DNA from 3 places in the Bacillus cereus group sp. RP43 genome. Region 3 is predicted to be linked to each of the others. Evidence: a T-box and tRNA genes for the amino acid it is inferred to sense, from the RefSeq annotation. Region 3 holds a T-box; the other regions hold tRNA genes.

Region 1 (7,961 bases), on a different contig from region 3:
CACTTTGATAATGTCAATAATCCAATTTGTACAACTTACTACCAGAATGATAAGGAATATAATAGACAGTATTTTCCCCCATCCCACCACTCTCCTTTTCACATAATAAATAGAGCAACCATTCCGTTGCTCTTCCATAAGCAATAACCGCCGTAACGATCAGAGGAACTCACTATACGTCTTGGTATATGAAATAATGCTCGCGCACGACAAAAAAACCTGTTCTCCAATTAAGAAAACATGACTCCTTATCAAATTAAGAATAGATAACAGAAATAAGCACTCAGAAATTCAATAATCATTTGGTGTTTCCGCACCTTTCAACGTACAGTTGAATACGACATTTTATCTATTAATTTACCTTGCTGTACGCTCAAAGGAAGGGAACAACCTTCTTATGTATTGGATTGAAGAATCGCTATCGCTATATGAATAAAACCTATTATATCGATAATAACATTTCACGGATGCGTCCCTAACTCTAACAACCCTTAGTTTTCTCCCAACCATCTAAGGATGTGGTCCTACAATGAATGCATGTTAATATTAGATGGCTAGAAGAAAATCAGGTTAGTTGGTAAATAACACTTCCCTTAGACTGGGTGTTTTCTACACCTTTCAACGTACAGCAGATTATAGATGTGAGCACTAAGATTGCTTTTTTGATGTCAGATTTGTTCCACTGTACGCTCAAAGGAAGGGAAACCTTCCCTAGTCAGCGTATAATATTTAATTGTAATGAAAACAATACTTCTTTTATATATTCTCATACTCTCAACTTCTATAACAGTTCAAAAAGTTCCGCTTCCAACAACAAAAATGAACATATCAACACGCTTTTGATACTAAAAAGAAGAACTATTCACACAAATCTATTTCAACTACGCTTTTAATTTTCATTTAATAACGAAAAAACACGCTTTCTTTCCGAGGAACTCACTATACGTCTTAGTATATGGAATAGTTCGTACACAAAAAGCTCTATTGTTCTGACCCTTAAGAACAATAGAGCTTTTTTATAGTGCGATATATACAAGAAATGACACCAATATTTCTCTGATGTTTTCCGCACCTTTCAACGTACAGCAGATTATAGATGTGAGCACTAAGATTGCTTTTTTGATGTCAGATTTGTTCCACTGTACGCTCAAAGGAAAGGAAAATCATTCCTATATCACACGTTATTTATCCCTTTGTTTCCAAACACCATACCTTTTATGGTATATATGTTTTCTGTTCATGAAATCAGTTGTATTACCAGGAATATGAAACTTCTTACTCTTCTTCTCTCTTTTCTTTTTCTGTTTTTCTTCTTTCGCAGCTTGCAGATCCGCTTTCCATTGCTTTAACAATTCTTTTTTATTTCGCATCGTAGACTTCACCTCGTTTTGCCAAATAAAAAATAACAGTCATTAGAACAATTAGAGGAACTCACTATACGTCTTGGTATATGAGATAGTTCGTACACAAAAAGTTCTATTGTTTTGACCCTTAAGAACAAACAGAGCCTTTTAATGGTGCAATATATAAAAAATGACACTGATATTTCCCTGTTGTTTTTCCGCACCTTTCAACGTACAGCAGAATACGACATTTTTATCTATTTATTTACCTTGCTGTACGCTCAAAGGAAGGGAAACCTTCCCTAGTCAGCGTATATTATTTAATTGTCATGAGAACAATACTTCTTTTATAGAATCTCATACTCCCAACTTCTATAACAGTTCAAAAAGTTCCGCTTCCAACAACAAAAATGAACATATCAACACACTTTTGATAATAAAAAGAAGAACTATTCACATAAATCTATTTCAACTACGCTTTTAATTTTCATTTACTATCGAAAAATACACTTTCTTTCCGAGGAACTCTTCCCCCCTCTAGCCTCCCCGTCACCGAGTAACGTTTATTTCCCTGGCATGTACCTATTAAGGACTGTAAACTATTCTAACATGTTGGTAGATACGGGTTTACAATTCTTATATATTTTTAACATCCGATTTATATGGATACTAATTTAATAATTCGCGGGCAATTTTCCTTTTAAGCAAATCTGAAATAACACGCTTTATCCCTTGATGCTCCACCTTCCGCCGAATTCATACTTAAATGTCTATTTATAATTTCATAATAAGAACTAACGCTGTTTTTTCGTTAGATACAGAAAAAACAGTGTTAGCTTTTATTGAATTATGCAATGTTCTCTTTGAAGCTTTTAAGGCACAAAAATTTATGCATAAGGAGAAAATATATAAAGTATATAGCGTATTATCAACCATAATTGGAGTATTAACTTTACTTCTATCAGCTTTAATATTCTTTATTCCAACCATACTACAATTCGTATCTGGAGGATTAGCTTTCAGAACATTTGAGAACCATCCCATCAAAGAAACATTACAATGATTTAATCGGACTAAACGGCTCATAACCGTTCGATCGTAGGATCGTAGGTTCGAGTCCTACAAGGTCCATATAATAATAAAGCACCTATTACGATAGTTTAGTAATAGGTGCTTTTAATTTTATTCTACAAAAAAAGGCTCCGTAAACGGAGCACACAAATTAAATAAATTAAAACAAATAACAGACTCTAATTCTAATAACATGTCTCTTCTATTATATTTATTTCATTTTTTACCTGTATATAGGTAAAAAATAACCACCCATATACTTCGTAGTATGATAATATTTCATTGTGGTGATTATCATCACGCCTTTATAAGTAAGTTTTCGTCCGCTAAACCTATTACCTATTTACACACAAAAAAAGCCAGAACTCACCATTTGAGTCCTGGCTTTTTTTCTATTAATACCCTACTTCACACATGCATACTCCTCAGTAGCTGTATTTTTCATGCGAAAAATATAAACATGGTTTGTTATTTGGTAACATCAAGATGTGCTCTTAACTTTTTCGTTAAATCCTGTTTTGCTGCATCTGGAACATAGTAGTACCAAATACCATCAGCGGCTTTGTGACCGTCACCTGGGATTTGGATATCCTCACTGTTCTGCAGACAATTTTTATAATTCTTTTGCATATCAAACATTTGATTTTGCGTTAAGTTTGTTTTCACGTTCTTTTGAATCGCTGTTAACATATCACCATAGTTTAATAAAGAAGAGAAGCTTGCGCCTTTCTTAATAACAGCCTGCATCACTTGACGTTGACGCATTTGACGTCCGAAATCGCCTCGTGGGTCTTCTTTACGCATGCGTGTGAACGCTAGAGCGTGTTCACCTGTTAAGTGAACATTCCCTTTTTGGAAATGCTTCCCTTCTAGAGAGAACTCTAAATCATTATTAACATCTACGCCACCCACTGCATCCACAATGTCTTTAAATCCTTCCATATTCACTTCAATATAGTAATTGATGGGAATATTTAAGAACTTTTCTACTGTCGCTACAGCCATATCTACACCACCAAATGCATAAGCATGGTTGATTTTATCACTTTTACCTTTTCCAACGATTTCTGTATATGTATCACGAGGAATACTCACTGTTTTCATTGAATTATTTTTTTGGTTTAAAGTGATGACCATTAAAGAATCTGAACGTCCTTTGTCATTACCACGTTCATCCGCTCCTAGTAATAGGATAGATACAGGTTGAGATTTACTAATTTTTTCTTCTTGTTTATTACCTTGATCACGTTTTAACGGTTTATGAACCTCATTTAATGTTTTTGAGACCTTTGAATATACATTATAGGCATATACTCCACCACCTATAATCATTACTCCGATAACACCTAGCACCCATAATGCAATTTTCTTTCTCATTTTCTATCATTCCTTTCTAGTCTTATGAAGTGAATGCTATGCAAATTCAAAAATCCCATTGCAATGATGAGACAATGGGATTAGGGGCTTAGAAGTTTGAAACAACTAAGACGCTTATTTGATGGTGTACTCATTGTATATTATAAAGAAGAAAAATGGATTATTATTTTTTCTTTTTTAGATGAAATTAATGATTATTTTGCAAATCGATTTTATGAGACTATAATAAAATATATGTCAATTCCAATAATAGATTCATACATATAATCTCACAAAAGTATCATCTAAGGATATAGAATTTTTCTTTTAAATGGGAAAATAAAAATATTTAACCATAAAGATTCAATGATATAATTTGTATTGCTCAGATGGGAAATGGCATGTAGCATCAAGATACGGAGAAAGAGCCTGTTCTTATGTAGAAATCAGGCTCTTTTTATATTGCACTTAAATAAAAAAAGGCACTCAAACCAACTATTGAGAGCTCTCATAAAAGGGTACTACCTAGGGATAGGAAAGTAACAATGACCTTACCTTGCATATGCGAATGATATCACATACATTTAAACAAAAATTGATACACTATTTCATCTAACGAAGAAAAAATCCATCACATGACTTTTCGTTTCAAAGAATCATTATGTAAACTAGAAATAGGGTGATTCCGTATTTTTTATTCACCATCAGTGCTTCGAGTTTGTTTTGTTATTCCTCATCGCCTTCAATTGCTCCATTTCCTTCTCGACCATCCTAGCAACATCACGTTTTTCACGAATTACTTTAATTATATCAATAATCCAATTTGTACAACTTGATACCCGAATGGTAAGAATATAATAGATAGTATTTCCCTCATCCCACCACACTCCTTTCACACAAAAAAGAGCAGCCATTTCGTAATAACTGTTCTCAAAACAGGGGAAAGACCCTATCCTTATTAACAGAAATAGGGCATTTCGGAAATAAACAGGATGCGAAAATCGGGTATTTTCCATCCCTTTCAACGTACAGTAGACTATAGATGTGAGCGCTAAGATCGTTTTTTGATGTCTTGTTTGTTTGCTGTACGCTCAAAGGAAGGAAAACCCTTCCAAATCAGCATAAAATATTAAAGTGTCGTCAAAAACACTTAAGATAATCTCCGTGTCACCCTTAACCATTCTTGAATTAGAATAGACACCTTTCACATGACTATCCTTACAAAAGATATCGCAAATATACCTTTTAAATTTCATTTAGGTTACAAAAAAAGTCCCAAATCATACATTTCGGGACTTAACAGAGAGGAAAAACGGAAATTTGCATTCCATAAAATCAAGGTTCATAAGTATAATATCTCAAAAACACAACTTAAAATGATTAAATATTTCCTTTAACAAAGCAAAAAATAACATGCTAACATTTTCACTACGGTTACTAACAATACATATATGTATTATTATAAATTGTAAGACGGGAAATAACATTTTCGAGACACGAAAAAAGAGCTGGTTCTCACGTAGAGATTTGACTCTTTTTTAAATTACAAAAAGCCCTCTCACAACCAATGAGGGCTCTCGCAATAGGGGTACTACTCAGGATAGAAAGATACCATGACCATATCTTCCATATGCGAATGATATCACAATGATAGAAAGTAAAATGCTTTATAATTACATTTAATAACGAAAAAAAACACAATCCCTATTTTTATAAGCATAGTATAGTTATGTTGTGTTATTTGTTTATATGTGTGTGCAATATGTACGAAAAGCAAAAATTCTTATTAAACCCAACCATGAGAAGACACTCGAAAGAGTGCTTTTTCTCTGTAACGGACCTTTAGCTCAGCTGGTTAGAGCAAACGGCTCATAACCGTTCGGTCGTAGGTTCGAGTCCTACAAGGCCCATAGAACAAGTAAAACAACTATTTAGACATACAAAACAGAACCCTTCCGTATAAGTTAGGTTCTGTTTTGTATTTATCCAACAGTGAAAGTATCTTCACAATTTCCATTCTTTATTCGGTCATAACCGCTTCTTCAAGATTACAAATTTCGCGATACAGGAAATCCCATATCGGACTTTAGTCCGCCTCTAGGCATGGAATGAAAGAATCGCTTTTTCATAGAAAAACAGTTGTGTTTTAATCATACTTGAACGATAGACAAGTACAAGTCTTTAAAACGCCTATGTGTTCCTTGAAAACAAGATATCATATGGAGTTCGATATCCGAATTCACGCTATCGGTAAAATGATATGTGTCGTCAAGAACAAGACGCTAAAACATAGGAACAAGCAATGATCTGTACGGTATGGGTATGGTACCGTAGCTCACGAACCTATACGTTCTGTCGTGAGAGTGGTGATGGCACACCGCAGTCTTGCACCTCAGCGATACCAGAAATGGCCTTCGCCTTTGGTAGCAAGAATCCCACTGACGTTAGTCAGCTTGCCCTTTTGGGGTGGGGTGTAAATTATTAGTAGATTTATTGATTTGAATTTTTTTGACTCACTTTCTTTTTTCCCCTATTGCGTAATAACAATACCCAAACAAGCACAGAAATGATTAAAATAACCATTACAATCCCTAATAAATTAGAAAAAATATAGCCAATGAAAATAAATGAAAATACAACATGGATAACCGCTATAAGTAACGATACAACTCTTCCAATTGTAGAATCCATATCCAAATTGTTATCTTTCAATATATCTTTCAACCATAACCATACCATTACAATATTAAGAACTAGACTTACAAGGTTTATCCCCCATGTCCACATCATAACCGAACTATCTTTACTGTTAATTATAATGTTAGAAAAATCTTTTACATTCGCAATTCTTATTTCTTGATATCCAAAGATTGTCACAATCCCAATAATCATTACAATTAATGAACCTAAAGATTTTCCTGAACGATTTTTAAAAGCATCTATTACTTTATCCATAATTTCTCTCCTCATACTTTTTATAGCGAATACAATAAGGAATGAACTACGCTGTAAAACTCATCTATCTCTTTTTAGCTATTCATTTCCTTTTTCAATATAAGCCTTATATTGTTCTGTCATTACCTCCCAACCAAAAGTTTACTTTCCGACATCAATTATTTCCACCAAGGTTTAACCAATTTATCAAAGCTTAACGTTGTAAGTAATTTGACAGACAAGTATTTCTTTGATAATAAAATTATGAAGGCTCAAAAAGCCCCCAATTACATTGGGGGGTTGAGGGAGAAAATCTAAAAAAAAAGATGTCGGATCCACCTATACTCACAAACATATTATCACAAAAAACACCACTCAAAGCGTTCAATTATTACCTTCAATCCGGAAAATAATGATATTCAACTTTTGAAAGTATAATGCTAAAATAATCATTGTAAAGATAGGGATTAACATTTTTTATTGAGACACGAAAAAGAAAAAGAGCCGATTCTCGATATGAGAATCGGCTCTTTTTTATCTTATTCATTCCACACTTACATAAGTTTCACTAGCTGTAATATTAAGTTTTCTAGTAGTCTAAAATTCAATATTTACGCTCTTTGAAAATTTACTTTTAATTAAGGAATAGATTTGTTTTTGTATCTTACTTATATCTGACATAAATGGAACGGTATTAATGCAGATTATTGGTAGTTCTATATCATTAATCCCGGATATATTTGTAATTATTAAATCATATTTTTTTGAAGCCTTTTTAAACGCATCTATATTTAATTCTTCAATAACATGAGTGCAAACGAGATTTCCGAATTGATAGTCAATTATATCTTTAATTAATAAAGTGTGTGCTATGTCCGAATCACAAAATAGACCAAGTTCAATAGTCGGTATACTAGATTTCAATGAAATAGATATTTTTTCCCAATTAGTGATTAAAATATAAAAAGCTTCATTAAAAAAGCTTGGTGTCCACTTAAAATTTTTATGGTATTTGAATTTGTTCAATTCTTTCTTTAAAATGAAAATTAATTGTGAGAGTTCATGTGCGTTATTTTCTGCAAAATATCTTCGTTTTTCATGTAATATATAAGTTGGCTTATTTAATATATATTGTAAATTGTAAAATTTCAAAATAATCTGCCGCTCATTTTGAATAGGAATATTTATTTCATTAGAGATTATACGTAGTAATTTTTTTATTTTAGGAACAATAATGTGAGCGTTTTCGATTCTATT
Region 2 (8,022 bases), on a different contig from region 3:
TACATTAGATAGACTAAAAACAGGACCTTCCCACGTTGAGCCTTCACGAAATACTGCATCTACATACGTTGGTTTACTACGTTCATTTTGTATTACATTCCCTTCAAAATATACTCGAGCACGGTTCGAAGAACTATAAAGACCAGTAAATAAACTTCCTGTACCTGTATGTCTAACATCTTTTAGGTTTAGGACAGAACTATTATTAAGGGACATAAAAGAAGACGGCGACGTTCCAATAATTTTTGCGTTTTTTAAGGTTATACTACTACTATTACTACCATTTATGTCTATGGTTTTTTCACTATATATACTGATATCCTTATCTGCATTCCCATTAATCGTAAGATTTCGCGAACCATATAGAGGAACTTTGATTTGCTCATTTATCTGAATAGTTTTCATAACATTAATGGTTGTCACAGATTCATTTGCTAATGCTGTCTTGAATTCTTCGAATGTCGAAACATTCGCTTCTTTCTCCACCACATATGATTCTGCATCTTGCACGCTATCTGTTATCCGGTTTTGTTGTTCTTGAATTGAAGCATTTTGTTCAACTTTACTTTCACTCGTTTCATTGCCTTTTGGTTGTTCTTCTTGTTCTGTGGCAGGGGCATCATTTGAATTCATTTGCTCCTGATTTTGAATTACTTCGTTTTCTTTTATATTATCCACCAATGTTTTCTCTTTTTTTGCTTCCGCATCCGTTAGTTCGATAGGTGTCTGATTCTGTTGTTCCTCTGCATAACTTGGAGATACACCTGTGAACAAAATGCCTGCTGTTGTCACGGTTGTTACCGTTGCCTTTAAATTCTTTTTTATGTTTGATTTTTTCTTCATTCTTACTCTCCTTTGTTTCCTTATTTTTCTCTATGCATACTTCGATTAATTCTCAGTTCTTGTCTCCATCCGATCTTTTTATCTCTTATCCATTCACTTTGATACCTTTCTCATCTTCCTCTTTTAGAGGCTTTTAAAATTTGTATCATCTCCTACTCATCGGAGAATCTATATCTTATACATATCCTTATTTCTATCAATCTAACAGACCGCATAATAACCATATGAAACTTGCTTCCTTTTTTATATTCGTGAACAAAGAAGGATAGATGAAACAGGTTTATACAAGCCTATCACTCTCTCTATTCGTTATGTGAATTTAAAAAGGTAAGAATTAAAGACTGCTATCTATAGACTTTAATTCCTCAATGGAAGTAAAACCCCTCATCAAAGAATAAGATTTGTTTTTAATTGGACATAGATAAAAAGAAAAGATTGAAAACGTCTACATGCCTTACATAAACAATATTAATACAAATTGTATACAATTTGTATTAATATTTGTGTCCAATTTGTGACATGATAAGTATTGTATTTACCTATTAGTAAAGGGCATTCCCTTTGAAACATCTGACTTCTTACATAAAAACACTCCATTCCACCCCCTATATTACTCACATGAAAGTGCATACCTTACGCTGTTAACAGAAGAGAAGGCTTCGAGAATACATGTACAGTATCGAAAGAAAGATTACTCCTGTGGGAATTCTTTTTAGTTCGCTCTTTTTTGGATAATCCATTTTAAAAATTACATGCAAAGATATATGTTTTGGGGGTTCTGGTGCAAAAACAAAATTCATTCAAGCGGAAATATTATCAACCTGAACTAATCTTATTCACAGTAAGATGGTACCTGCGGTACAATTTAAGTTTTCTGTTTTTTTAATCTAAAACTGGCTTTTTCCCAGATTAGTTGAAATTAATATACTTAGAGGTACAAACAGTTAAAGGGTGTGAGGTGTCCTATGAAAAATATTTTGAGTTCGTTAGATTCTAAAATTCAATATCTAAGCTACGAGTTTATGGGGGACCAAATTATTTTTCAAGCTAGAACGCGATTTATAAAAGCTACACGCCCATATTGTGGGATAGAAACACATAAAGTACATTCAAAATACCAGCGGTATTTCAAGATATGACCTGATCAAGAAAAACTGGGACACAAATTAGGTTACGCAATCGATTTTGACACCCAATTCAATACTGAATGGGGACGAACAAAATGGTAATATATATAAACAAATTCGGCCATCAACTGATTAACTTGAGATAAAGAAACAAGTTTTTCTCCATGTAATCATTCACGTTTAAAGATACTAAAGAACGATTCAATTACTGCGTTATCCAAACAATTTTCCTTCCGAGGCATACTTTGCTGAATCGTTTATTGTTTACAAAAATCCGTAGCCTTATAACTGGTAAATAGTGATCCTTGATTACTATGAAATAAAATATTCTTTTGTTTTCCATATCTGTTTTTTACTTGTTAAATTGTATCTTTTACTAACTGAGCACCTTAGCAAGTATCCAGCGAATAGCCAAGCACCCGCCGGGTGCTAATATCTAATGCAGCACAAAAATATACTTTCATTCCATTCACTAAACGAAATTCATTGATGTCACATGCAACGGTTGGTATTTCTTTCTTACCGGGTTTAAATAAACGCTCTAGTACATTAGGAAATATAATGTGTTCTCGCTTTCGTTTCTTATAGTAAGTGACAACTTTTGACGTCACTCTGACTTTGTATAACATTTTTTTCACTTGAGCAAATTCAGCCATATACGGTCTCGACTCTTTTGAACTGCTCTTCTTTTTTGTTGGCTTCGGATTTGCTGTTGACATGTGCTATCACCTCATTATGTATTCTTTAAACATATTTCTTTCTTACTTTATCAACTGATAGTATGTTAGCTAATTTCAGCGTTCTAACTTGTTGCTTTTGCATGCAATACACTAGTACACGATTTTGATATATCTTCCTTGCGATTACTGTCCTTTGAGAGAAATCTCCTGAATCTTTCATGTAAATTAATTCGATAGATATTTTTTGATCGAGTGAACATTTAAATAGAAGATTCATGTGATAACATCCAATAAGAACATTTTTTTCCATATAACTATATTACGCACGTTCTACTTGCAGGTTTTTTTCTAAGGGGGATTATACAATCAACGAAATATATTTTTCCTCTCATGCGGTAAAAAACGAAATTGTTCAAACCCTTTATATTGTGGTATATTGTTATCGAGCTGTTGTTATATTGTATATGCAATATGGATTGGAAAACAAAACATCTTATCAAGTCACTCAAGAGAAGGCACTCGCAAGAGTGCTTTTCCTCTTAATAACGGACCTTTAGCTCAGCTGGTTAGAGCAGCAGATGGCTCATAACCGTCCGGTCGTAGGTTCAAGTCCTACAAGATCCATATAAAATAAGCTCCTATTACGATAGCTCAGGTAATAGGAGCTTAAATTTTTAAAAAATTACATAACATACTCACTTAGCGAATATATGATTACCGATTACTGCAACCGTTTGGCGTGTAGTAATCCACTTATCTGTAGAGGTTTTGGGATTATAAAAATAAAGCCAATCAGAATTCTTTCCACTTGTAGAAAGCGCTTCATATACCACCATTCTTGCTTCAGGTGTCGCTGGATGATTACTCCTACCATCTGTAATAGGAGTAAATGCATATCCATATTTAATAGGCTCATAAATAACTTTTGTAATTGTGTCTGGGAAACCATCTGCATTTACACGATTTAATATAACTTTTGCTACTGCTACTTTCCCCTTATAAGGCTCTCCTCCTGCTTCTGCAGTAACCAAACAAGCCATTAAATCTTTTTCTTTTTCTGAAATACCTGTATTAATCATTAAATGTTGACCTACATAGATTCGCTCATTTATATCATTAGCTTGCTTAATAGAATTTATAGATATATTAAATCGTTTCGCAATGGCTTGCAATGTATCCCCTCTTCGAACCTGGTAAACAACTTGTGCTAAATTCTGTACATCACTTATTATTTTTCTTTGAGACGCAGACTCATTAGATTTATCTTCATTTAAAATAGTCAAGCGTTCACCAATGTAAAGCTAATCACTTGTTTTGTGATTAGCTTGCCTAACAGATTGAATAGTCACCCCATATTATTTACCAATATTCCAGAGTGTATCGCTTTCTTTAACAGTATGAACAGTTGCTGCTGCCTCTCCTTGGTTCGATAATAATGTAATCATTGTGGCAGACAGAATTATACCACTTTTTACTTTATGTAACTTCATCTGATTCCCTCCGAAAATTAGTTAATTATTGGTATTTAAAATTTGTATAGAACATTTATCATTTTAGCCAAGAAGACTCCTTCCTCAAGGAACGCTTAGTGAGTAGGTGGGAGATGAATTGACTTCGGACAAGGGATGGCAGGAATCCATCTTAATTGTTCGACATACATAAACTGTTACTTTACTATCTATCGAATATACGTTTGTTGTACAATAGAAACATACCGAAATGGAGGTGAAATGAATGATGATTAATAAAGCATATAAATTTCGTATCTATCCAAATAAAGCACAAGCAACCCTAATCAATAAAACGATTGGCTGTTCTCGTTTTGTATTCAATCATTTCCTATCTCTATGGGATAATGCATACAAAGAAACAGGGAAAGGTTTGACATATGGTACATGCTCTGCCAAACTCCCTGCCATGAAGAAAGAGTTTGTTTGGCTAAAAGAAGTGGATAGTATCGCGATTCAGTCATCTGTTCGCAACCTTGCGGATGCTTATACACGCCTTTTCAAAAAACAAAACAATGCCCCGCGTTTCAAATCTAAGAAGAACAACGTACAATCTTATACCACAAAACAAACAAATGAAAACATTGCCGTTGTAGGAAACAAAATGAAATTGCCAAAACTAGATCTTGTTCGATTTGCCAAAAGTCGTGAAGTAATTGGACGTATTTTAAATGCTACAGTTAGACGGAACCCTTCTGGCAGATACTTTGTGTCATTGTTAGTTGAAACAGAAGTGCAAGAACTTCCGAAAACAAACTCTTACATTGGAATGGATGTGGGACTAAAAGATTTCGCCATTTTGTCAGATGGAACTACCTATAAAAATCCGAAGTTTTTTCGATCATTAGAAGAGAAGTTGGCAAAAGCACAGCGTGTTCTTTCTAGAAGAATGAAAGGATCTTCTCGCTGGAATAAACAACGAGTAAAAGTAGCTAGAATTCATGAATACATGACGAATGCTAGAAAAGATTACTTGGACAAAATCTCGACTGAAATCATCAAAAACCACGATGTTATCGGTATAGAGGATTTGCAAGTATCGAATATGTTAAAGAATCATAAGTTAGCAAAAGCAATTAGTGAGGTATCATGGTCTCAGTTTCGAACTATGTTGAAATATAAGGCAAAATGGTACGGTAAACAAGTCATTGTTGTATCGAAAACATTTGCTTCAAGCCAATTATGTTCTTGTTGTGGATATCAAAACAAAGACGTTAAAAATCTAAACCTACGTAAATGGGGCTGCCCTTCTTGCCTTACACACTATGATAGGGATATTAACGCAAGTATCAATCTAAAGAATGAAGCGATAAGGCTTCTAACCGCAAGGACTGTGGAGATAGCCTAATAAATTAGAGTTCGATAGAACTCTTTACTTAGGAATCCCCCTCTTCTAAACGAAGTGAAAGTGGGGATAGTTCAACTCCCTACAAACTCGCCCTCAAAAATAATTCAAAATTATTTTGACCAAAACATACCTCTTATAGGAACTATTTCGTAAATTTGAGTTCCACAGGGATCATTTAAAAATAAGCTCTGATTATAATAGTCTGGATGAGCTTTAAATTTTCTTTTCAAATGACATAATAAACATACTAAGATTAGTAGTGCAGACCAAGGCATTGGTTCGCACTACTATTTTTTATATAGTAGAAGTGAAGAGAGGGGCGTGGGTGCTTTGGAATCCTGAATCCGTAAAAAACTGACCTTCTTCACTTACCTTATTTGAATCAGTTTTTAGTATGTTGGTCCTCGAGATCGTGTATAAGAAATGGGAATCGATAAGTGTAAGTTGAAGACTTCAATTCCACCTGAGGAGGAACTATATGAAACACGTAACTGCACTTGATGTCAGTATGGGTAAAAGTTATATGATAATTTATAATACACAAAAACAATGTGTATTATAAAGCGAAAACAAGCATTCTAAGCCTGATTTTGAAAAGCTACAAGAAAAGATACATAAGCTTACAGATGAGACTGGTGAATCACCTGAAATTGTGTTCGATGCAACAGGGATCTATTCCAGATAGCTATAACAATTTATGCAAGATAACCAGTATACATATTGTTTATTAAACCCATTAGAAGCCAAACTACAATGTGATTCCTTGCGGATTCATAAGACAGACCGAAGCGATGCACACCGATTAGCTCTTACTCATTTTATAGTTACCCGAAGGGTATCTACTGGAACTAATAACTTATTCTATCAGTTAAAATCTCTTTCTAGATTATATAGCGAACTGGATGGTGAATTATCAATGATTCGCAGCCATATTCATAAAGTAATCCAATTAACATTTCCAGAATTGGAAAGAATGTTTACCAGTAAATCTGATTTGTTTTTAAATTTCGTTCAACTATTCCCCCACCCAGATTGTGTTTTAGGTCTTTCTAAAACTATTATAAAAAATCGTATTCGTGCCAACACCGATAAAAAGTATCAAATATCACGGTGGAGAAAAAAGCGATTCAGATACTTGAAATAGCGAAAACTTCCTATCCTGCTGTTTCTCAGAACGATGTTCTGTGAGATCAACTCAAATTATACGCAAAGCGCTATCAAGAGCTTCTTCGCCAAAAAGAATGCTGTATTAACAAGATGGTGTATGTAGCCGAGCAACGTACAGAATACGATATCATTCTCAGTCTTCCTGGGATTGGGCCGAATACTGCCGTACGCTTGATTGCTGAAATAGAAGATATTACTCGTTTTAATAATAACAAGCAACTCAATGCATTTGCTGGCATTGATATACGCCGTTTTCAATCCGGTAAAACCTTTTTTAAAGATAAAATCAATAAAAGTGGAAATAAACATTTCCGGAAGCTCCTTTTCCTCATCATCCAAAACATGATTAAACAACGACGTTACGGACAAAATCATATTGTTGAGTATTACGATAAATTAAAAACGCAACCTTATAACAAATGTCATAAAGTTGCGTCCATTGCATGTGTAAATAAGTTATTGAAGCTTCTCTTCTACCTCATTACACATAATATGTACTATGATTATCAGTTAACCGCCTGAAACCATAGTTTCATTCATCACACCATATCTTCCCCCTAGTAAAAAATGGACACATATTAAGGGTATTTGGTTTGCATTCTAATTGACTTAAAATCTCTGACATTTAATCAATTAGAACTCTAAAAAACAGTTGACTAATCGTAAGAAAGCACCCAATCGTACTTGGGTTCTTTTTGAGGGAGAAAATCTAAGAAAATAGATGTCGACTCCATCATTGACTCAAACGGATACTCTCCTACTTTTTTCAAAGTTAACATTTCCTTTCGTTCGGTAAAAAATACATTTGTGTATTTGCGGATAAATCTTACCATCAAACAAACCGTCTTAGTTGCTTCCAGCCTCTAAGGCTACACCCCATTGGCCTCATCATCGCAATGGACTTTTTGTCTACAATAAAAAAGCCCCCAATATATACACTGAGGACCATAAAATAATAAAATAATAAGTGACAAAAAAAATCAAACATAAAAAAAAGCTTATTCACATATTCTCACAAAAGAACAAATCACACCATATCATTTTTTACCTTGTATACGGATAAATTTGATTTTACACATCTTTTAACATATACCGTACTCTTAATTCCCTCAAGTTTCTATATCAAAAGTCCCTCGAAATGCACTTACTATGTTCTAGCATTTTATACACGTTTTAAAAGAGAGTATTTTCCTTTCCTCACTCTATCATCTCAACGTTTTTTCAACAACTTATAATACAGATTATATTTCTAAAACCCCTATCTTTCTGATGAATAAAATACAATATCCCATGTGTATATCTGTAAAATACACATCCGAAAACACTTAAAAATAAAACCTTTTCGATTA
Region 3 (8,022 bases):
CAAGTTGGTTGCATTGGACTTATGAAATCCATTGATAACTTTGATTTAGGCCAAAATGTAAAATTTTCAACGTATGCTGTGCCGATGATTATTGGGGAAATACGCAGATATTTGCGTGATAACAATCCAATTCGCGTATCTCGCTCATTACGAGATATTGCGTATAAAGCGTTGCAAGTAAGAGAAAAATTGATTGCTGAAAATTCAAAAGAACCAACAGCAATGGATATTGCCAAAGTTCTTGAAGTGACACATGAAGAAATTGTTTTTGCGTTAGATGCTATTCAAGACCCAGTTTCATTATTTGAACCGATTTATAATGATGGAGGAGATCCTATCTTTGTTATGGATCAGTTAAGCGATGAAAAACAAAAGGACGAGCAGTGGGTTGAAGAACTAGCGTTGAAAGAAGGGATGAAGCGTTTAAATGATCGTGAGAAAATGATTATTCGAAAACGGTTCTTCCAAGGAAAGACACAGATGGAAGTTGCCGAAGAAATTGGGATTTCTCAAGCACAAGTATCACGTTTGGAGAAGTCTGCTATTAAGCAAATGAATAAGACGATTCAAGGATAAGGTCCTCACCAGTTATGGTGAGGCCTTTTTTATATATAATATTTTGCGCTCATAGTAGAGTGGGTAGGGTCATATAATGAAAATAAAATGGATGTTCTATTAGTAGCGGTTATATACTGTTTATTCGCTTCAAAATTCGGCTGAAGTAAAAAGTTAGATGGAAGCGGGACTGCCCGTAAAAATCCGATTAGCATGGATTAATAATCAGTAGGGATGGGGAAAATCCCACTGATTAAGGTTTCACTTTATTTGAGAGCGTAATTACGATTCATGATATAAGGGAGAGGATGAATATGATACGAATTTCGGAGTTTCAAATGAAGGATGTTGTAAATATTTCAGATGGAAAAAGGCTTGGGAATATTGGAGATATTGATTTTGATATAGACACAGGGAAGATTAGGGCAGTTATTATTTCCAAGCAGACACGTATGCTAGGACTCTTTGGAAAGGAAGTAGAATTTGTGATTCCTTGGGAGCAAATTATGAAAATTGGGGAAGATGTCATACTTGTCAGAGTAGATAATATTAATTCTGTAACAGAATCAATACAAACACCGACAATTTCATAAAGAATATTACAAATTCCTCTTTTTTTTCAGTTGTCATTATGAAAAAATAAAAGTATGGTAAAATAGACAGGAAGTACCATGCTTTTTTACGTTATTTTAATTAAAAGGAGCCGCTTTATGAGAGAACCATTTAAATATGTGGACGGTATACTGTATTTACAAGCGTGGAAAGAACTTGGAAACATTACTGTTGGATTTACGACAAAAGATGGTGGAGTAAGTACAGGCTCCTTTCATGCGATGAATTTAGGATTACATGTGAATGATATCGTGGAGAATGTTCATGAAAACAGACGCATTTTAGCGAATAAGTTACAAAAACCATTAGAAAAATGGATTTGCTCTGAACAAGTTCATGACCATCATGTTGAGAAAGTAGGACTGCAAGAAAAAGGAAAAGGCGTTTATTCATATGAAGATGGTATTCCAAAAACGGATGGCATTTATACGACTAACAAAGATGTTCTCTTAACATCTTGTTACGCTGATTGTGTTCCGCTCTATTTTTATGCACCATCACATGATATGATAGGACTTGCGCATGCTGGATGGAAAGGGACTGTAACAGAGATTGCGAAAGAAATGATTCAAAAGTGGAATGCAGAAGGTGTTTCAAGTGATGAAATTTATGTCGCAATTGGTCCTGCAATCGGATCGTGTTGTTATGTTGTTGATGATCGTGTATTAACAGCAGCACAGCAAGTAGTAAACGGATCTGTTCCTCATAAAATAATTTCTGATGGTCAGTATGCAATTAATTTAAAAGAAGTTAATCGTATATTATGTGTACAAGCAGGTATAAAAGAAGAACATATTGTAATGTCATCTCTTTGTACAAGCTGTGAAGAACAATTATTTTTCTCTCATCGTCGTGATCAAGGTAAGACGGGGAGAATGTTGAGTTTCATAGGTTTTAAGGAGGAGTGAAGCAAGTGACAGTGCAAGGGAATTTAGCAGATGTAAACGAAGCACTTAAAGAATCTTGTGCACGAGCTGGACGTTCGATGAAAGATATTAAGCTCGTTGCAGTTACAAAAACTGTAGGAATTGAAAAAACAAATGAAGTAATTGAAGCTGGAATTATTGATTTAGGTGAAAATAGAAATGAAGGTTTCTTGCAAAAATATGAGCATTTCGGTTCAAAAGTGAATTGGCATTTTATTGGATCATTGCAAACGAGAAAAGTAAAAGAAATCATTAATGAGATTGATTATTTACATTCATTAGATCGTCTCTCGCTTGCAAAAGAAATTCAAAAACGTGCTGATAAGAAAGTTAAATGCTTTATTCAAGTGAAAACGTCATCTGAAGAATCAAAGCAAGGATTGGCGATAGAAGAAACAATTTCTTTTATTCAAAGTTTGCAAGAATTAGATAAGGTTGAAGTGGTAGGATTAATGACAATGGCTCCGTTTACAGGAGAAGAGGAAGAGATTCGTCGCTGCTTTAAGGAATTGCGTATGCTACAAACAGAGGTGCAGGAGCTAGAATTATTACATGCACCATGTAAAGAATTATCAATGGGAATGTCAAATGATTACACGATTGCAATTGAGGAAGGCGCTACATATATTCGTTTGGGAACGGTTTTAGTAGGAAAAGCGTAAGAGGAAGGAGAAAGTTATTATGAGTTGGTCAAAAGTAAAATACTTCTTTTTTGACACACCGGAAGAAAAAGAAGCAGCTCAATATAGTTATGAAAAGGAGCAAACAGACATGAAAAAGCAACAAGATCCCCCGGAACAACAAGATGTTTCGTTTGCGAAAGTGCAACCGAAGCAAAATGTAGTGAGTATTGAAACAGCGAAGCAATCTTCAAAAGTTGTTTTACTAGAACCACGCACATATTCGGAAGCGCAAGGCATTTCGGATCACTTAAAAGGTAGACGAGCTGTTGTAATTAATTTGCAAAGAATGTCTACAGATCAAGCTGTACGTATCGTTGACTTTTTAAGTGGTACTGTATACGCTATAGGCGGGGATATTCAAAAAATAGGCCCGAAAACATTTATGTGTACACCTGAAAATGTTGATATCGTTGGTGCGATTTCAGAGTTATTCGGTGAAGAAGAAGAGACCAATATAAAGAGGTGGTAATACGCCATGACAACAATTTTAACAGTGTTAGTTACTGCTATCGAGATTTACTCGTGGGCACTAATTATTTACATTCTCCTATCATGGTTTCCTGGCGCGAAGGAATCAGCTTTTGGAGATTTTCTTGCGCGTATTTGTGAACCGTATTTAGAGCCGTTTAGGAGGTTTATTCCACCATTTGGTATGATTGATATTTCTCCACTTGTTGCTATTATTGCCTTGAAACTTGCTAGAGGTGGTTTAGTGAGTTTATTCAACTATTTTTTATAGTGTGAGGTTAAATACATGAGCATTTACGAGCATTTTAGACCTGATGAAGAGGTCTTTGTGGATAAAGTATTAGAGTGGAAGCAGGCTGCTGAGTACCATCAAGTCAAGTTAACAGATTTTCTTGATCCAAGACAGCAACAAATTGTTTCTATGGTAATAGGACAAGGAGATGTAGCTGTACAGTTTGATGGTGCGATGCCTGAATCCGAACGAAAAAGAGCACTAATTTATCCAGACTATCTAGAATTAAATGAAGAGGAATTTCAAGTAGAAGTATTAGAAATTGACTATCCTTCCAAGTTTTTTACGCTAGAACATAGGCAAATATTAGGTGCATTCATGTCGCTTGGTTTAACAAGGGAAAAATGTGGTGATATTTTGCTTCAAGAAGATCGTGCCCAAATTGCAGTTGCCAAAGAAGTTGTATCGTATATTGAAATGAACTTACAATCAATAGGGAAAATGAAAGTCACACTCTCCCCTATACAAGTAGAGCAAATATTGCAGGTAAGTGAAAAATGGGGAGAAAAATCTGGGACTGTTTCGTCACTGCGTCTAGATGTTTTATTAGCTGAAATGCTACATATATCTAGGCAGAAAATACAACCTCTCATAAAAAATGGCCTAGTAAAAGTCAATTGGAAAACAATAGAGCAAACTTCATATGAATGTTTTCCTGGGGATGTTTTCTCGGTTAGAGGGTATGGACGAAGTAAATTATTTTCTGTAGAAGGTAAAACGAAGCGCGACAAATGGAGAGTTTTGTATGGTATACTAAAATGATTGGTTTTTTAGAAGGAAATTCTCTTATTTTGTCGAAGAAAAGATATAATTGAAAGAGGAAATTTAGATAACTACTTGGAGGTGGCGTTGTGCCGTTAACACCATTAGATATTCATAACAAAGAATTTGGTCGCGGATTTCGTGGCTACGATGAAGATCAAGTAAATGAGTTTCTTGATCAAATCATCAAAGATTATGAATTAGTCATTCGTGAGAAAAAAGCTTTAGAAGAAAAGGTTGCACAATTAGAAGGAAAGTTAGATCATTTTTCTAATATTGAAGATACGCTGAACAAATCTATCATTGTCGCACAAGAAGCTGCTGAAGAAGTGAAGCGTAATGCACAAAAAGAAGCAAAATTAATTGTACGTGAAGCAGAAAAAAATGCAGATCGTATCATTAACGAAGCATTAGTGAAATCAAGAAAAGTTGCTTTTGATATTGAAGAGTTGAAGAAACAAGCGAAAGTATTCCGAACTCGTTTCCGTATGTTATTAGAAACACAACTTGAAATGTTAAACAACGATGATTGGGATAAACTAATTGAGTTAGAAGACGAAGTGGACGAGCTGTTGAAAAAAGAAGAAACAGTGTAAGCTTGACGTTTTTCTCATTATTACATATAATTTTAAACAACATATTTATTAAGAAAAACGAAGATAGGGATAAGTACCTTTTTCATACCTTATATAGCGAACTGAGGATGGTGTAAGCTCAGGATAAGGAGATAATGGGAATATCACCCTGGAGTTCCGCGCTGAACAAATAGAGTAAGCGTAGGCGTATATTCGCGTTAAGAATATAAAGAGGATTGTATACATACGTATAGGATCTACTAGGGTGGTACCGCGGGAGACTTTCTCGTCCCTTTTTGGGATGAGAAGGTCTCTTTTTTATTCCGTTTTTTAAGTGTTTCTTTTATACATGTAAGGAGGAATTGAGCATGGAGTACAAAAATACATTACTAATGCCAAAAACAGAGTTCCCAATGCGTGGGAATTTACCGAAACGTGAGCCTGCAATGCAAGAACAGTGGGCTGAAATGAATATTTATGAAAAGGTACAAGAACACACGAAAGGTCGTCCTTTATTTGTACTACATGATGGACCTCCATATGCGAATGGTGACATTCATATGGGACATGCATTAAATAAAGTATTAAAGGACTTTATTGTTCGCTATAAATCAATGACTGGATACTGTGCACCATATGTACCAGGTTGGGATACACACGGTTTACCGATTGAACAAGCTTTAACTAATAAAGGTGTAAAACGTAAAGAAATGACGGTTGCTGAGTTCCGTAAGTTATGCGCAGAGTATGCATATGAGCAAGTAGAACGTCAACGTGAACAGTTTAAGCGTTTAGGTGTACGTGCAGATTGGGATAATCCATATATTACTTTAGAGCCAGCTTATGAAGCACAACAAATTAAAGTGTTTGGTGACATGGCGAAAAAAGGTTATATCTATAAAGGACAGAAACCAGTTTACTGGTCTCCAACGAGTGAATCAGCTTTAGCAGAAGCTGAAATTGAATACCAAGATAAAAAATCAGCATCTATTTACGTGGCATTCCCTGTAAAAGACGGAAAGAACGTATTAGAAGGTGATGAGAAGTTCATTATTTGGACAACAACACCTTGGACGTTACCTGCTAACTTAGGTATTTCTGTTCATCCAGAACTTGAATATGCTATTGTGAAAGTAAATGATGAGAAATATATTATTGCTTCTGAACTATTTGAGACAGTTGCAAAAACGTTAGAATGGGAAAATACTGAAGTTGTGAAAACGGTAAAAGGTAGCGAACTGGAGTATACAGTTGCAAAACATCCATTCTACGATCGTGACTCATTAGTTATGCTAGGGGAGCACGTTACAACAGATGCTGGTACAGGTTGTGTACATACAGCACCTGGACACGGGGAAGACGATTTCCTTGTTGGTAAGAAATATGGTTTAGAAGTTCTTTGTCCAGTTGATGATAAAGGTGTATTAACAAATGAAGCACCTGGATTTGAAGGACTATTCTATGATAAAGCTAATAAACCAATTACGGAAAAGTTAGAAGAAGTAGGTGCGTTACTAAAATTAACATTTATTACGCATTCATACCCACATGATTGGAGAACGAAAAAACCAATCATTTTCCGTGCAACAGCACAGTGGTTTGCATCTATTGAAGCATTCCGTAAAGAATTATTACAAGCTGTTGAAGAAACGAAATGGGTGCCAGCATGGGGTGAGACTCGTCTTCATAATATGGTTCGTGACCGTGGTGATTGGTGTATTTCTCGTCAACGTGCATGGGGTGTACCAATTCCTGTATTCTATGCAGAGAATGGTGATCCAATTATTACAGATGAAACAATTAGCAATGTAGCAGATTTATTCCGTGAACACGGTTCTAACGTATGGTTCGAGCGTGAAGCGAAAGATCTATTACCAGAAGGATTTACACATCCAGGTAGCCCAAATGGTGAATTCCGTAAAGAAACAGACATTATGGATGTATGGTTTGATTCAGGTTCTTCTCACCAAGCGGTATTAGAAGAGCGTGATGATTTACAACGTCCAGCAGATTTATATTTAGAAGGATCTGACCAATATCGTGGTTGGTTTAACTCTTCATTATCAACAGCAGTTGCTGTAACAGGTAAAGCACCGTATAAAGGTGTTCTAAGCCACGGTTTCGTACTAGATGGTGACGGACGTAAAATGAGTAAGTCGATTGGAAACATCGTCGTACCGAAGAAAATTATGGATCAATTAGGCGGAGATATTTTACGCTTATGGGTTTCTTCTGTTGACTATCAATCTGATGTACGTATTTCAGATGATATTTTAAAACAAGTAGCAGAAGTATATCGTAAAATCCGTAATACATTCCGTTTCTTATTAGGAAACTTAGATGACTTTAATCCAAGTGAAAATACAGTGGCGGCAGCTGAGCTTCGTGAAGTGGACCGTTACATGTTAGTAAAATTAAATGACTTAATTACAAAAGTAAAAGAAGCATATGAAGCATATGACTTTGCGGCAGTATATCACGCAATCCATAACTTCTGTACAATTGATTTAAGCTCATTCTATTTAGACTTTGCGAAAGACATTTTATACATTGAAGGTGCAAATCATCACGATCGCCGCGCAATTCAAACAGTATTATATGATGTTCTTGTTGCATTAACAAAACTTGTAACACCAATCTTACCTCATACAGCTGATGAAGTATGGCCTTATGTCCCTGGTGCAGAAGAAGAAAGCGTCCAGTTAACTAATATGCCAGAAGTTGTAGAAGTAGATGGTGCTGAAGCGTTAAAAACAAAATGGGATGCATTTATGACGTTACGTGATGACGTATTAAAAGCTTTAGAAGTCGCTCGTAATGAAAAAGTAATTGGTAAGTCATTAAATGCAAGTATTACACTATATCCGACTGCAGAAATGAAAGCTATGTTAGAGTCTATTAGTGAAGACTTAAAGCAACTATTTATCGTTTCTGAGTATAAACTTGGTGGTATGATGGAAGAAGCACCAAAAGAAGCGCCTAAGTATGAGCATACAGCGGTTGTTGTAGCTCAGGCAACGGGTGACACATGTGAACGTTGTTGGGTTGTTTCAGAAACAATTGGTAAAGATGCGGAACATGAAACATTATGTGAGCGTTGTGCAACAGTTGTTAAAGAAAACTATGTAAAATAATGAAAAAACTGACTG

What was found. The T-box of region 3 lies ahead of ileS2 (isoleucine--tRNA ligase). A T-box ahead of a tRNA ligase gene usually reads a tRNA of that ligase, here a tRNA-Ile.
Region 1: it has a tRNA-Ile gene. The T-box ahead of ileS2 (isoleucine--tRNA ligase) is inferred to sense a tRNA for this amino acid. The anticodon was not compared.
Region 2: it has a tRNA-Ile gene. The T-box ahead of ileS2 (isoleucine--tRNA ligase) is inferred to sense a tRNA for this amino acid. The anticodon was not compared.

Annotation. Positions count from the first base shown of each region.
Region 1 covers NZ_JARVHQ010000003.1:74,964-82,924, reverse strand. The annotation lists gene QCI75_RS29300 (hypothetical protein) at 1,182-1,370, opposite strand; gene tagU (polyisoprenyl-teichoic acid--peptidoglycan teichoic acid transferase TagU) at 2,883-3,791, opposite strand; gene QCI75_RS29290 (hypothetical protein) at 3,888-4,058, shown strand; gene QCI75_RS29285 (hypothetical protein) at 4,475-4,666, opposite strand; tRNA gene QCI75_RS29280 (tRNA-Ile) at 5,607-5,680, shown strand; gene QCI75_RS29275 (hypothetical protein) at 6,261-6,725, opposite strand; gene QCI75_RS29270 (AcpB/EbpR/MafR family transcriptional regulator) at 7,302-7,961, opposite strand, start outside.
Region 2 covers NZ_JARVHQ010000003.1:154,786-162,807, forward strand. The annotation lists gene QCI75_RS29660 (Ig-like domain-containing protein) at 1-843, opposite strand, end outside; partial or broken gene QCI75_RS29665 (IS6 family transposase) at 1,625-1,717, shown strand; gene QCI75_RS29670 (hypothetical protein) at 2,360-2,689, opposite strand; gene QCI75_RS29675 (hypothetical protein) at 2,715-2,927, opposite strand; tRNA gene QCI75_RS29680 (tRNA-Ile) at 3,198-3,274, shown strand; partial or broken gene QCI75_RS29685 (cell wall hydrolase) at 3,346-4,140, opposite strand; gene tnpB (IS200/IS605 family element RNA-guided endonuclease TnpB) at 4,385-5,506, shown strand; partial or broken gene QCI75_RS29695 (IS110 family RNA-guided transposase) at 5,985-7,195, shown strand.
Region 3 covers NZ_JARVHQ010000001.1:1,474,402-1,482,423, forward strand. The annotation lists gene sigG (RNA polymerase sporulation sigma factor SigG) at 1-576, shown strand, start outside; gene QCI75_RS07845 (YlmC/YmxH family sporulation protein) at 870-1,148, shown strand; gene pgeF (peptidoglycan editing factor PgeF) at 1,266-2,075, shown strand; gene QCI75_RS07855 (YggS family pyridoxal phosphate-dependent enzyme) at 2,081-2,755, shown strand; gene QCI75_RS07860 (cell division protein SepF) at 2,775-3,245, shown strand; gene QCI75_RS07865 (YggT family protein) at 3,252-3,515, shown strand; gene QCI75_RS07870 (YlmH family RNA-binding protein) at 3,531-4,298, shown strand; gene divIVA (septum site-determining protein DivIVA) at 4,388-4,894, shown strand; T-box leader at 4,946-5,170, shown strand; gene ileS2 (isoleucine--tRNA ligase) at 5,242-8,007, shown strand.